Regions from separate parts of the Variovorax sp. J22R115 genome, predicted to be linked through region 2. Evidence: riboswitches for the same ligand, from Rfam matches in the RefSeq annotation. Region 2 holds a riboswitch; the other holds the start of a gene.

Region 1 (4,914 bases), on a different contig from region 2:
CTTGTACTCGTCGCGGCACGCCAGGTAGGCCGCGTGCGGGCCCCCGTTGCACATCGGCATGCCGAAGCGCTGCGTGGTGCCGCAGACGATGTCCGCGTCCCATTCGCCTGGAGGCGCCAACAGCGTGAGTGCCAGCAGATCGGCCGCGACGCAGAACGCAGCGCCGAACTGGTGCGCGTGCCCTGCGAGCGGGCGCAGGTCGTGCACGTGCCCGGTCGTGGCCGGGTACTGCGCCAGCACGCCGAAGAACTCACTGCTCGCCATCAGGTGCGGCAAGGTTTCGGAGACGGTGCTGACCTTGACCTCGATGCCCAGCGGCGCGGCGCGCGTCTTGATCACCTCGATGGTCTGCGGGTGGCAGTCCCCCGACACCAGGAAGACGTTGCTCTTGCTCTTGACGCTGCGCTTGGCCAGCGTCATCGCCTCAGCGGCAGCCGTGGCCTCGTCGAGCATCGACGCATTGGCGATCGCCATGCCCGTCAAATCGCAGACCATGGTCTGGAAGTTGACCAATGCCTCCATGCGGCCCTGCGAGATCTCGGCCTGGTAGGGCGTGTAGGCCGTGTACCAGGCGGGGTTCTCGAGCACGTTGCGCAGGATCACGCCCGGCGTGTGCGTACCGTAGTAGCCCTGCCCGATGAAACTCCGGGCCACCTTGTTCTTGGCCGCGATGCCCTTGAGCTCGACGAGCGCGTCGGCCTCCGTCGTCGGCGCCGGGAGTCGCATCGGCCGGCTGCGGCGGATGGCCGGCGGCACGATGCCATCGATCAACTCGGCGCGCGTCGTCGAGCCGATGGCGGTCAGCATGCGCGCCTCGTCTTCCGCTTCGATGCCGATGTGGCGCGCGATGAATTCCTCGGCGTTTTCGAGTTCGCTGAGCGTGGGGAGGGTGGGCAGGACGGGCGTCGACATGGAGGTGGTGGTTGGCGGAAGTGGGGTCGGTCAGGGATCAGTTGTCGGCAGAAAATTTCTCGTACGCCGTCTCGTCCAGCAGCGCTTCGAGCTGGATCGCATCGCTGATGCGCACCTTGAAGAACCAGCCTGCATCCATCGGGGCGCTGTTGGCGAGCGAGGGATCGGCGCGCAGCGCCTCGTTGACTTCGGTGATCTCGCCCGAGACCGGCATGAACACGTCGGCCGCGGCCTTGACCGACTCGACCACGCCCGCCACATCGCCCTGGTTGAAAGTCTTGCCGACTTCCGGCAGGTCGACGAACACCACGTCGCCCAGTGCGTCTTGTGCATGCACCGTGATGCCGACGGTCACGAGCGTGGTGTCTGCGTCTTGCTGAACCCACTCGTGGTCCTTGGTGTACTTGATGGTCATGAAGGAAGCTCCTTGGATAAAAGAATGTCGGTGGGAATCAACCGCGGAAATAGTGCGCAGGGACAAAAGGCATGGTGCTCACTTCCATCGGCACGGGCTTGCCGCGCACGATGGCCTGGATGCGCGTGCCCGGCTCCGCGTAGGCCAGTGCCACGTAGCCCATCGCGACCGGCCGGTCGACCGTGGGGCCGAGCAAGCCGCTGGTCACATGACCGATGGCCAGGCCTTCGAACGACTCAAGGAGCGTGCCATCGCGCACCGGAACGCGCTCCAGTGCGACCAGGCCGACGCGCTTGCGCTTCAGCGTGTCGTGGTCGAGATGGCCCGCCGTGCCGCTGGCAGCCGTGAGTTGCGCCAGGATCCGGACCGCGCCGGGAAATCCGCCTTCGCGCTCGCCGCCGGTGCGCCGAACCTTCTGCATCGCCCAGCCGAGCGACGCCTCGACGGGCGTGGTGGTTTCATCGATGTCGTTGCCGTAGAGGCAGAGCCCGGCTTCGAGCCGCAGCGAATTGCGCGCGCCCAGGCCGATGGGCTTGACCTCGGGCTGAGCAAGGAGCAGGCGAGCCAGCGCCTCGGCGTCCTTGGCGGCGACCGAGATCTCGAAGCCGTCCTCGCCCGTGTAGCCGCTGCGCGCGACGAAGGCCGGCAGGCCGCCGATCTGAACGGCGCCGCCCGTCATGAAGACGAAGCGCTCCACGCCGGGCGACAGGCGCGCGAGCGTGGCCGCGGCTTGCGGCCCCTGAAGTGCCAGCAACGCATGGTCGGGCATCGGCAAGACCTGGCAGCGCTTGCCGATCTTCGCCGTGATGTGCGCGATGTCGGTCTGCTTGCAGGCGCCGTTCACGATCACGAAGAGCGAATCGTGGCCCTCGTTGAAGAACATCAGGTCGTCGAGGATGCCGCCCTCGTCGTTGAGCAGCAGGCCATAGCGCTGCTTGCCCGGCGCCAGGCCGATCACGTCGACCGGCATGAGGGTCTCGAAAGCTGCCGCGGCATCCGGGCCGACGAGGCGCAGCTGGCCCATGTGGGAAATGTCGAACAGGCCCGCGGCCTCGCGCGTGTGCTTGTGCTCGGCCATCAGGCCGGCGGGGTATTGCACCGGCATCGAATAGCCCGCGAAGGGAACCATGCGGGCGCCGAGCTCAACGTGCAGGGCGTGAAGCGGGGTCTTCAGAAGATCGTCGGTCGATGCGGAGGCCAAGGCACTCTCCAAAAGGGGCAGTCCAGATCCATGACCGGAGCCATGGGCCACCCCTGCTGTCCGCTTTACCTGAGAGATTCGCCCCACGATCGGGGTTTGCTCCTTCGGTGGACAGCCCCTCCGACGTGGTGATGGGCCGTCTCTCTCCAGCAAGGAAACGCCCGTGCAGGGCGCCTCGTCAGTCCTTTTGCCTGAGCGTTCGGGCCCTTGTTTCGAGGGGACCTGCGCCTTCGGCGGCACCGCTGTCGCGGGGCTCTCTCCTGACCCGGCGAGTGTAGTGGATCGGCGCCGGGTCGGTCTGCGATTTCAGTGCATCAGCATGACACCGTGGTGACCGGGCGCTACTTGAAGCCCCACAGCCGCGGCAGCCATGTGCTGAGCGCCGGCATGAAGGTGAGCACCAGCAGTACCGCGCCGTGCGCCCACAGGAAGGGCACCAGTTCGCGCACCAGTTGCGACATCGGCACGCGCGAGACGTTGCAGGTGACGAAGAGCAGCCCACCCACCGGCGGTGTGATCATGCCGAGCGTGAGGTTGTAGATCACGATCATCGCGAAGTGGATCGGATCGATGCCCAGCTTGACCGCCACCGGCGCAAGGATCGGCGCCAGCACCATCACGCCCGGCAGCGGCTCGATGAAGATGCCGAAGAGCAGCAGGAAGACGTTCACGATGATCAGGAACATCCACGGCGACAGGTTCATGCCCGCCAGCCACTCGGCCAGCGTCTGCGGCACGTTCTCGATGGTCAGGATCCATGCGAACGAAGCCGACAAGCCGATGATGATGAGCACGGATGCCGAGAGCAAGGCGGAACGCGAGAGGATGTCGGGCAGCGCTTTCCACTCGAGCGTGCGGTAGACGAACTTGCCGCACACCAACGCATAGAACACCGCCACCACCGATGCCTCGGTCGGCGTGAACCACCCGGCCCGCATCCCGCCGAGGATCACTACCGGCAGCAGGATCGCGGGGATCGCCTTCCACGTCGTCAGCAGCACTTCGTTCCAGGGCGGCATGCCGCCGTCGCCCTTGTAGTTGCGCTTCTTCGACACGTGGAAGTTGACCGCGCACATCGCCACCGCGATCAGCAGGCCTGGAATGAGGCCCGCCACGAACAGGCTGCCGACTGACACATTGTCGTCCTGCAGCGCGTAGATGATCATGATGATCGAGGGCGGGATGATGGGCCCGACAATGGCGGTCGAGGCAGTCAGCGCGGCGGCGTATGAGCGGTCGTAGCCGGCCTTGTCCATCATCTTGATGAGCATGGAGCCCGGCCCCGCCGCGTCGGCCAGCGCCGATCCCGAGATGCCCGAGAAGAAAGTCAGCGACACCACGTTGGTGTAGCCCAACCCGCCGCGCCGGTGGCCGACGAACTGGCCGGCGAAGCGCAGCAGCACCTCCGTCAGCGAACCGCCACTCATGAGCTCAGCGGCAAGGATGAAGAAGGGCACCGCCATCAGCGGAAAGCTGTCGATGCCGGTGAAGGTTTCCTTCAGCAGCACCATCAGCGGGTAGGACTCGGCGAGGATCAGCGTCGCGGCCGTGGCGAGGCCCAGTGCGAAAGCGACCGGCACGCCGATCGCGAGGAACACGCACACCGAGAGGATGAGGACGAGGCTGGCGTTCATAGCGAGGCGCTCGCGGCCGCATCGAAGTGCGCGTCGGATGCGAATTCGCGTCGCAGCACGTAGCCACGCACGATCAGGAGCCAGTGCACGATCAGCAGCAGGCCGCCGAACATCATGGCGCTGTAGATATAGGCGAAGGGAATCTGCGTCACGGCCGTCAACTGGAACATCGTGCGCTCCATGTAGAGCCAGCCGTACCAGACCATGAAGCCGAAGAAGGCGAAGAGCAGCGCCGCGACCACCGCACGCATCGCGATGGCGGCCTTGGGCGGCAGTGCGTCCTGCAGGTTCTCGACCGCGATGTGCCCGCCGTAGCGCAGCACCGGCCCGGCGCCGAGGAAGGTGAGCCAGATCATCATGTGGCGCGCGACCTCCTCGGCCCATTCGAGCGAGTTGCTCGTGAGGTAGCGCATCGCCACGTTGATGAAGATGATGACCGACATCGCGGCGAGCAGCAGGATCAGCGCCCACCGGTTCGCGGCCAGGAAATAGTGTTCGAAGGTTTTCACGACGACTGTTGTTGTGGGATCTGTGCAATGAGAACCGCCCGGTGCCATGGCTGGCTCACCGGGCGGCGGTGCCGTAAGGGGCGCGTTTCCGCGCTTACTGGACGTCCGAGATCTTCTTGATGTTGTCGGCGCCGAATTCCTTGGCGTAGCCCGCGTAAGCGGGCTTCAGCGCTTCACGGAACGCGGCGCCGTCGACCTTGCGGGTCACCTTCATGCCGTCCTTCTCGAGCTGGGCGATGCCGT
Region 2 (4,914 bases):
CTTCGGAAGGCGAACTGGAGTTCGGGCCGCAGGCCGCTGACGATGCGGGCGATCGACTTGCCTGCGCCGAGTGCCGTGATCCAACTGGGGGTGCCGGGGGCAGTATTGAGGAAGAGGTTGGGCAGGCGCGTCTTCCCGATCATCGGCAGGCGATTCGTGCTCACTGCGTGCATCTCGGTGGCGAGAGAAGCTCGTGCCGTGTCCGCCGCACCGGGGAGCAGCTTTTCCACGCGTCTCAGGATGGCATCGAAGCGATCCGAATCCGGTTCGCGATCTTCCTCGAGGCCGGCGCGTACGGTGGCGGTGACGCGCAATTGGTCGCCTTCGGGGGTTTCGATGCGGGTGATGCGCAGCTTGCCTTGCACGTCGCGCAACGCGACGCGCGGGGCACGGGACGCATCCTTGACCGGTATCGTGACGATGTACTCGCGCACGAAGCGCAGCGGCATGTCGACGCCGAGGTATTCCGCATGCGGCACGCTGGATGCGCCCAGCGCCAGCACGTAGGCTTGCGCGCGCAGCGTCATGGGCTGGCCCGCGGGGTCGAGCAACTCGACGCGGTCGATGCGGCCGTCGCGGTCCTTCAGCGAAACCACGGTGTGCTTCGTCAGGAAGCGCACACCCGCAGCGCGGCACATGAAGACGAGACTTGCGGCGAACTGCGCAGGATCACGGGCCGGGTCTTCGACCGAATAGGTGGCTCCGGCGAGCTTCGCACGCATGGCCAGCAGCGCGGGTTCCATGCGGATCGCGTCGTCGGCCGAGAACAGTTGTTCCTCGCAGCCCAGTTCGGACCAGTGCGGCGCGCGCGCCAGGCGGGCGCCGAAGGCTTCCGCGCAGGTGAAGACATTCAGCAGACCGCCTACACGCGAGCCCTGGGGCAAGCCGCCCTCCTCCCGAAGCACGCGAGCGCTCTTGCGGCTGTAGGCGGCAAGACGCACGAGGTGTTCGCGGGGATCGCGCTGGGGGCGCGCGCCGATGGCCCTGTCGACCAGCCTGGAGACGTGCCGGCGCATGCCTGCGCGCAGCTTGGCCCATCTGCCCAGTGTGCTTCCCGTGCCCGTGGAATCGGCCCCGGAACACTGCGGCGTCGGTGCGCCGCCCTGCGGCGCCACACGGCCACGGGCCTTGGCCGCGGGCGTCGCATGCCGGTCGACCACGGTCACTTCGTGACCGAGCTGTTGAAGGTAATAGGCCGATGTGACGCCGAGCAAGCCGGCGCCGAGCACAACCACGCGCATGTCCAGATCCTTGTGGGATGACATGAACGGCGGGTGTTGGTGCTCACTGTGCGGAGCGGCCGTGACCCGAGGTTCAAACTGCCGCTCCCCCTGTCTCTGTTACCTGAGAGATTCATCCGGTGCGACCTGCAGCGGACTTGCTCCTTCGGTGCGCCACATGGCGTGGCGTCTCTCCAGTCGGCGATGTTTCAATCGGAAGCAGTGACCGAACCGCGAATGCGGTTCACCTGAGCGTTCATGGGAGTTTGCGCCATCGGTGGGACGGCAGTGCGTCCACTTTTCTGCAGCCCAAGATTTTATAGAGGAAACCGGTTTCTGTGTGTTTCAGGCTCGGCGCAGGCGCGTGAAGAGCTCGAACTCCCAGTTGCGCATGCCCAGCAGCAGGGTGTAGCCCTCGCGCTCCTTGGGCGAAAGCTTCTGGTCGGTCTGGTGCTGCTGTGCGAAGTCCTGCGCGACGCGCTGAAGACGGTCCAGGAAGGCGGGCGCGAGCGACTTGCTGATCGATCCGTGCACCAGCAGAAGCCCCTCGGCGGGGCCGTCGAAGCCGCCGCGGTAGTAGTCGAGCACGACGTTCTCGCGAAAGAAATCCATGACCGGGCCGTGGGGCCGCCAGCGGAAGGTCTTCGCCAGCTTCAGCCGGTAGCGGTTCAGCGGGCGCAGTTCGATGATGCCGATGCGGTCGAGCTGCGCCAGGTAGCCGATGCATTCGGCTTCGGTGATCCGGTAGGCGCCGACGATCTGCTCCAGCGTCCATTGGCTCAGCACGCAGATGGCCAGCAGCAGGAGCTTCTTGTCCTTGACCACCGCCTTTTCCTGCTCCAGCGTCAGTTCCTTGAGCAGCGGCTGCGCGTCGGCCACGCGCCGTGCGAGTTCGGCGAAATCGATCTTGAGGGCCCGGCAGATGGCATCGACCCGGGTGAGCGGCATGTCGCCCTTGGCAAGCATTCGCTTGACGCTGGATTCGGCCATGTCCAGCGACTTGGCGAGATCCGCGTAGGTCATATGGGCGTTCTTGAGTTCGTTCTTGAGGGCCTGGACCAGGTCGACGGTGGTGCTCATGAGGGGGGGCGGGTATTGCCGGCTGATACCGGGAGTGGTGGAAAAGTACGCCGTATCGATTTTCGATGCCGAACGGTGGGTTGACAACCTAGATTCCACCCCAAGCCAACCACCGGAGCCCGCCATGTCCCTGTCGTCCCTCTCCCACCGCGAACGCTGCCTGCTGTCGTTGTTCGCCCTGCTCGTGCTGGCAGCGGTCGTGGGGCCGGCGGTTCCCTCGTCCGGGCTCGGTGCGGCGCCCTTTGCCGATGGCCACGCCTGGCGCGGCCTGCCGAACGCCATGGACGTGCTGAGTAATCTGCCTTTTGCCGCGATCGGCATCTGGGGCCTGCGCTGGCTGCATTGGCTCGATCGCGCGCACGAACAAGCCCAGGATGCGGCGCCGCTGCCCCAGGCCGCATTCCAGCCGCCCGTCAATTCGCTGGATTGCGCGTGGATGTTCTTCGCGGGCCTGATCCTCACGGCCGTGGGATCGGCCTTCTATCACCTGGAGCCCGACAGCATGCGCCTGGCGGCCGACCGCGCCGGCATGGCCGTGGCCTTCGCCGGGCTGGTGGGCTTCGCAGTGTGCGAGCGGGTGAGTGCGCGCGCCGGCTGGCCCGCCGCCTGGTTCACGCTGGCAGGCGGGCTGCTGGCGGCGGCCATCTGCCACACCACCGGGAACGCGCTGCCCTGGGCGCTGGTTCAGTTCGGCGGCATGGCGCTGGTTGCGGCGCTGGCGCTGACCAAGCCGTTGAACGGCGCGATCGGCCTCAAGCTCGGCTGGGTGATCTTCTTCTACCTGCTCGCCAAGATGTTCGAGCTGGCGGACCATGCGATCTTCGAAGCGACGCATCAGTTCGTGTCGGGGCACAGCCTCAAGCACCTGACCGCGGCGCTGGCGGCGCTGCCGGTTCTGCATGCCTTGCAGGCCATCGAACGGCAAGCCCTGCGGCACAATCCGGGCGCCGCCACCGTGACGGCGTGAGGGATCCTGCCAGCAAGGCTTTACGAATGACAACATCCGCCGACGCGTCTCCCCCCAGCCTGCCCGATTCGCACGGGCACGCCAACCAGTTTGCCCTCCTGGGCCAGCGGCGCTTTGCACCCTTCTTCTGGACGCAGTTCGCAGGCGCGGCCAACGACAACCTCTTCAAGTTCGCCTTTACGGTGATGGTCACGTACCAGCTGCAGATCAGCTGGATGCCACCCGCCATGGCGGGGCTGGCGATCGGCGCGTTGTTCATCCTGCCCTTCCTGCTGTTTTCCGCCACGGCGGGGCAGCTCACGGACAAGTACGACAAGACGAAGATGATCCGCTTCGTCAAGAACCTCGAGATCGCCATCATGCTGGTGGCCGCGTGGGGATTCTTCCGGGGGGATGCCGCGGTGCTGCTGGGCTGCGTCTTCCTGATGGGGCTGCACTCGACCTTGTTCGGCCCGGTCAAGTTCGCATACCTCCCGCAGGTGCTGGATTCCCGCGAACTCACGGGCGGCAACGGCATGGTCGAGATGGGGACCTTCGTCGCCATCCTGCTCGGGCAGGTCGCCGGCGGCCTGCTGGTGGCGCTGCCGGAGGTCGGTCATGCGACGGTGGCTTTCGCCTGCGTGCTGCTGGCCCTGGTCGGGCGAGGCGTGGCACAGGCGATTCCGTCTGCACCGGCCACCGATCCGGGCCTCACGATCAACTGGAACCCGATCAGCGAGACCTGGCGCAACCTCAGGCTGGCCCACGGCAACCTCGTCGTGTTCCGATCGCTGCTGGGCATCTCCTGGATGTGGTTCTTCGGCGCGGTATTCCTGAGCCAGTTCCCGAGCTTCGCAAAGGAAGTGCTGCACGGCAACGAACAAGTCGCCTCGCTCCTGCTCGTGGTCTTCTCGGTCGGTATCGGCATCGGCTCGCTGCTGTGCGAGACGCTCAGCCGCCGTCAGGTCGAAATCGGCCTGGTGCCGCTCGGCGCCATCGGCATGAGCGTGTTCGCCATCGACCTGTACTTTGCATCGCGTGCGCTTCCAGCGCCGGGCGACATGGGTCTGGGCAGCTTTGTGCGCGAGCCGGCCCATTGGCGCGTGATGGCCGACCTGGGCTTGCTGTCGCTTTTCGCGGGCCTCTACAGCGTGCCGATGTACGCACTGATCCAACTGCGCAGCCAGCCCACGCACCGGGCGCGGATCATTGCGGCCAACAACATCCTCAATGCGCTGTTCATGATCGGCAGCTCGATCATCGCGGGCGCCTTGCTCAAGGCCGGCTTCACGATCCCGCAGATATTCCTGTTCACGGGTATCGCCAACGCGGTCGTGGCCTTCTATATCTTCATGCTGGTGCCGGAGTACCTGCTGCGCTTCGTGGCCTGGATGCTCTCCCGCTTCGTCTATCGCTTCGACGTGAAGGGTGACGAGCACATTCCAACCGAAGGTGCCGCGGTACTGGTCTGCAACCACGTGAGCTTCATCGATGCGGTGCTGCTGATGGCCGCGAGCCCGCGTCCGATCCGCTTCATCATGGACCACCGCATCTTCCGCGTGCCGGTGCTCGGATGGCTGTTCAGGCTGGCCAAGGCGATCCCCATCGCACCGCAGAAAGAGGATCCGGCGGCCTACGAAGAAGCATTCGCGCAGGCTGTGCAGGTGC

Evidence for each region. A riboswitch is a leader RNA that binds a small molecule or an ion and turns the genes downstream of it on or off. The one in region 2 is predicted to bind glycine.
Region 1: it holds a riboswitch for glycine, as region 2 does, so the genes downstream of both, gcvT (glycine cleavage system aminomethyltransferase GcvT) here and QTI04_RS20200 (FAD-dependent oxidoreductase) in region 2, are expected to answer to the same signal.

What each region holds. Positions count from the first base shown of each region.
Region 1 is NZ_JASZYM010000002.1:387,846-392,759, reverse strand. It holds gene gcvP (aminomethyl-transferring glycine dehydrogenase) at 1-912, opposite strand, end outside; gene gcvH (glycine cleavage system protein GcvH) at 950-1,327, opposite strand; gene gcvT (glycine cleavage system aminomethyltransferase GcvT) at 1,365-2,528, opposite strand; glycine riboswitch at 2,575-2,688, opposite strand; glycine riboswitch at 2,702-2,801, opposite strand; gene QTI04_RS04840 (TRAP transporter large permease) at 2,870-4,162, opposite strand; gene QTI04_RS04835 (TRAP transporter small permease) at 4,159-4,671, opposite strand; gene QTI04_RS04830 (TRAP transporter substrate-binding protein) at 4,766-4,914, opposite strand, start outside.
Region 2 is NZ_JASZYM010000011.1:122,172-127,085, reverse strand. It holds gene QTI04_RS20200 (FAD-dependent oxidoreductase) at 1-1,241, opposite strand, end outside; glycine riboswitch at 1,322-1,428, opposite strand; glycine riboswitch at 1,451-1,535, opposite strand; gene QTI04_RS20195 (helix-turn-helix transcriptional regulator) at 1,566-2,300, opposite strand; gene QTI04_RS20190 (hypothetical protein) at 2,425-3,267, shown strand; gene QTI04_RS20185 (MFS transporter) at 3,294-4,914, shown strand, end outside.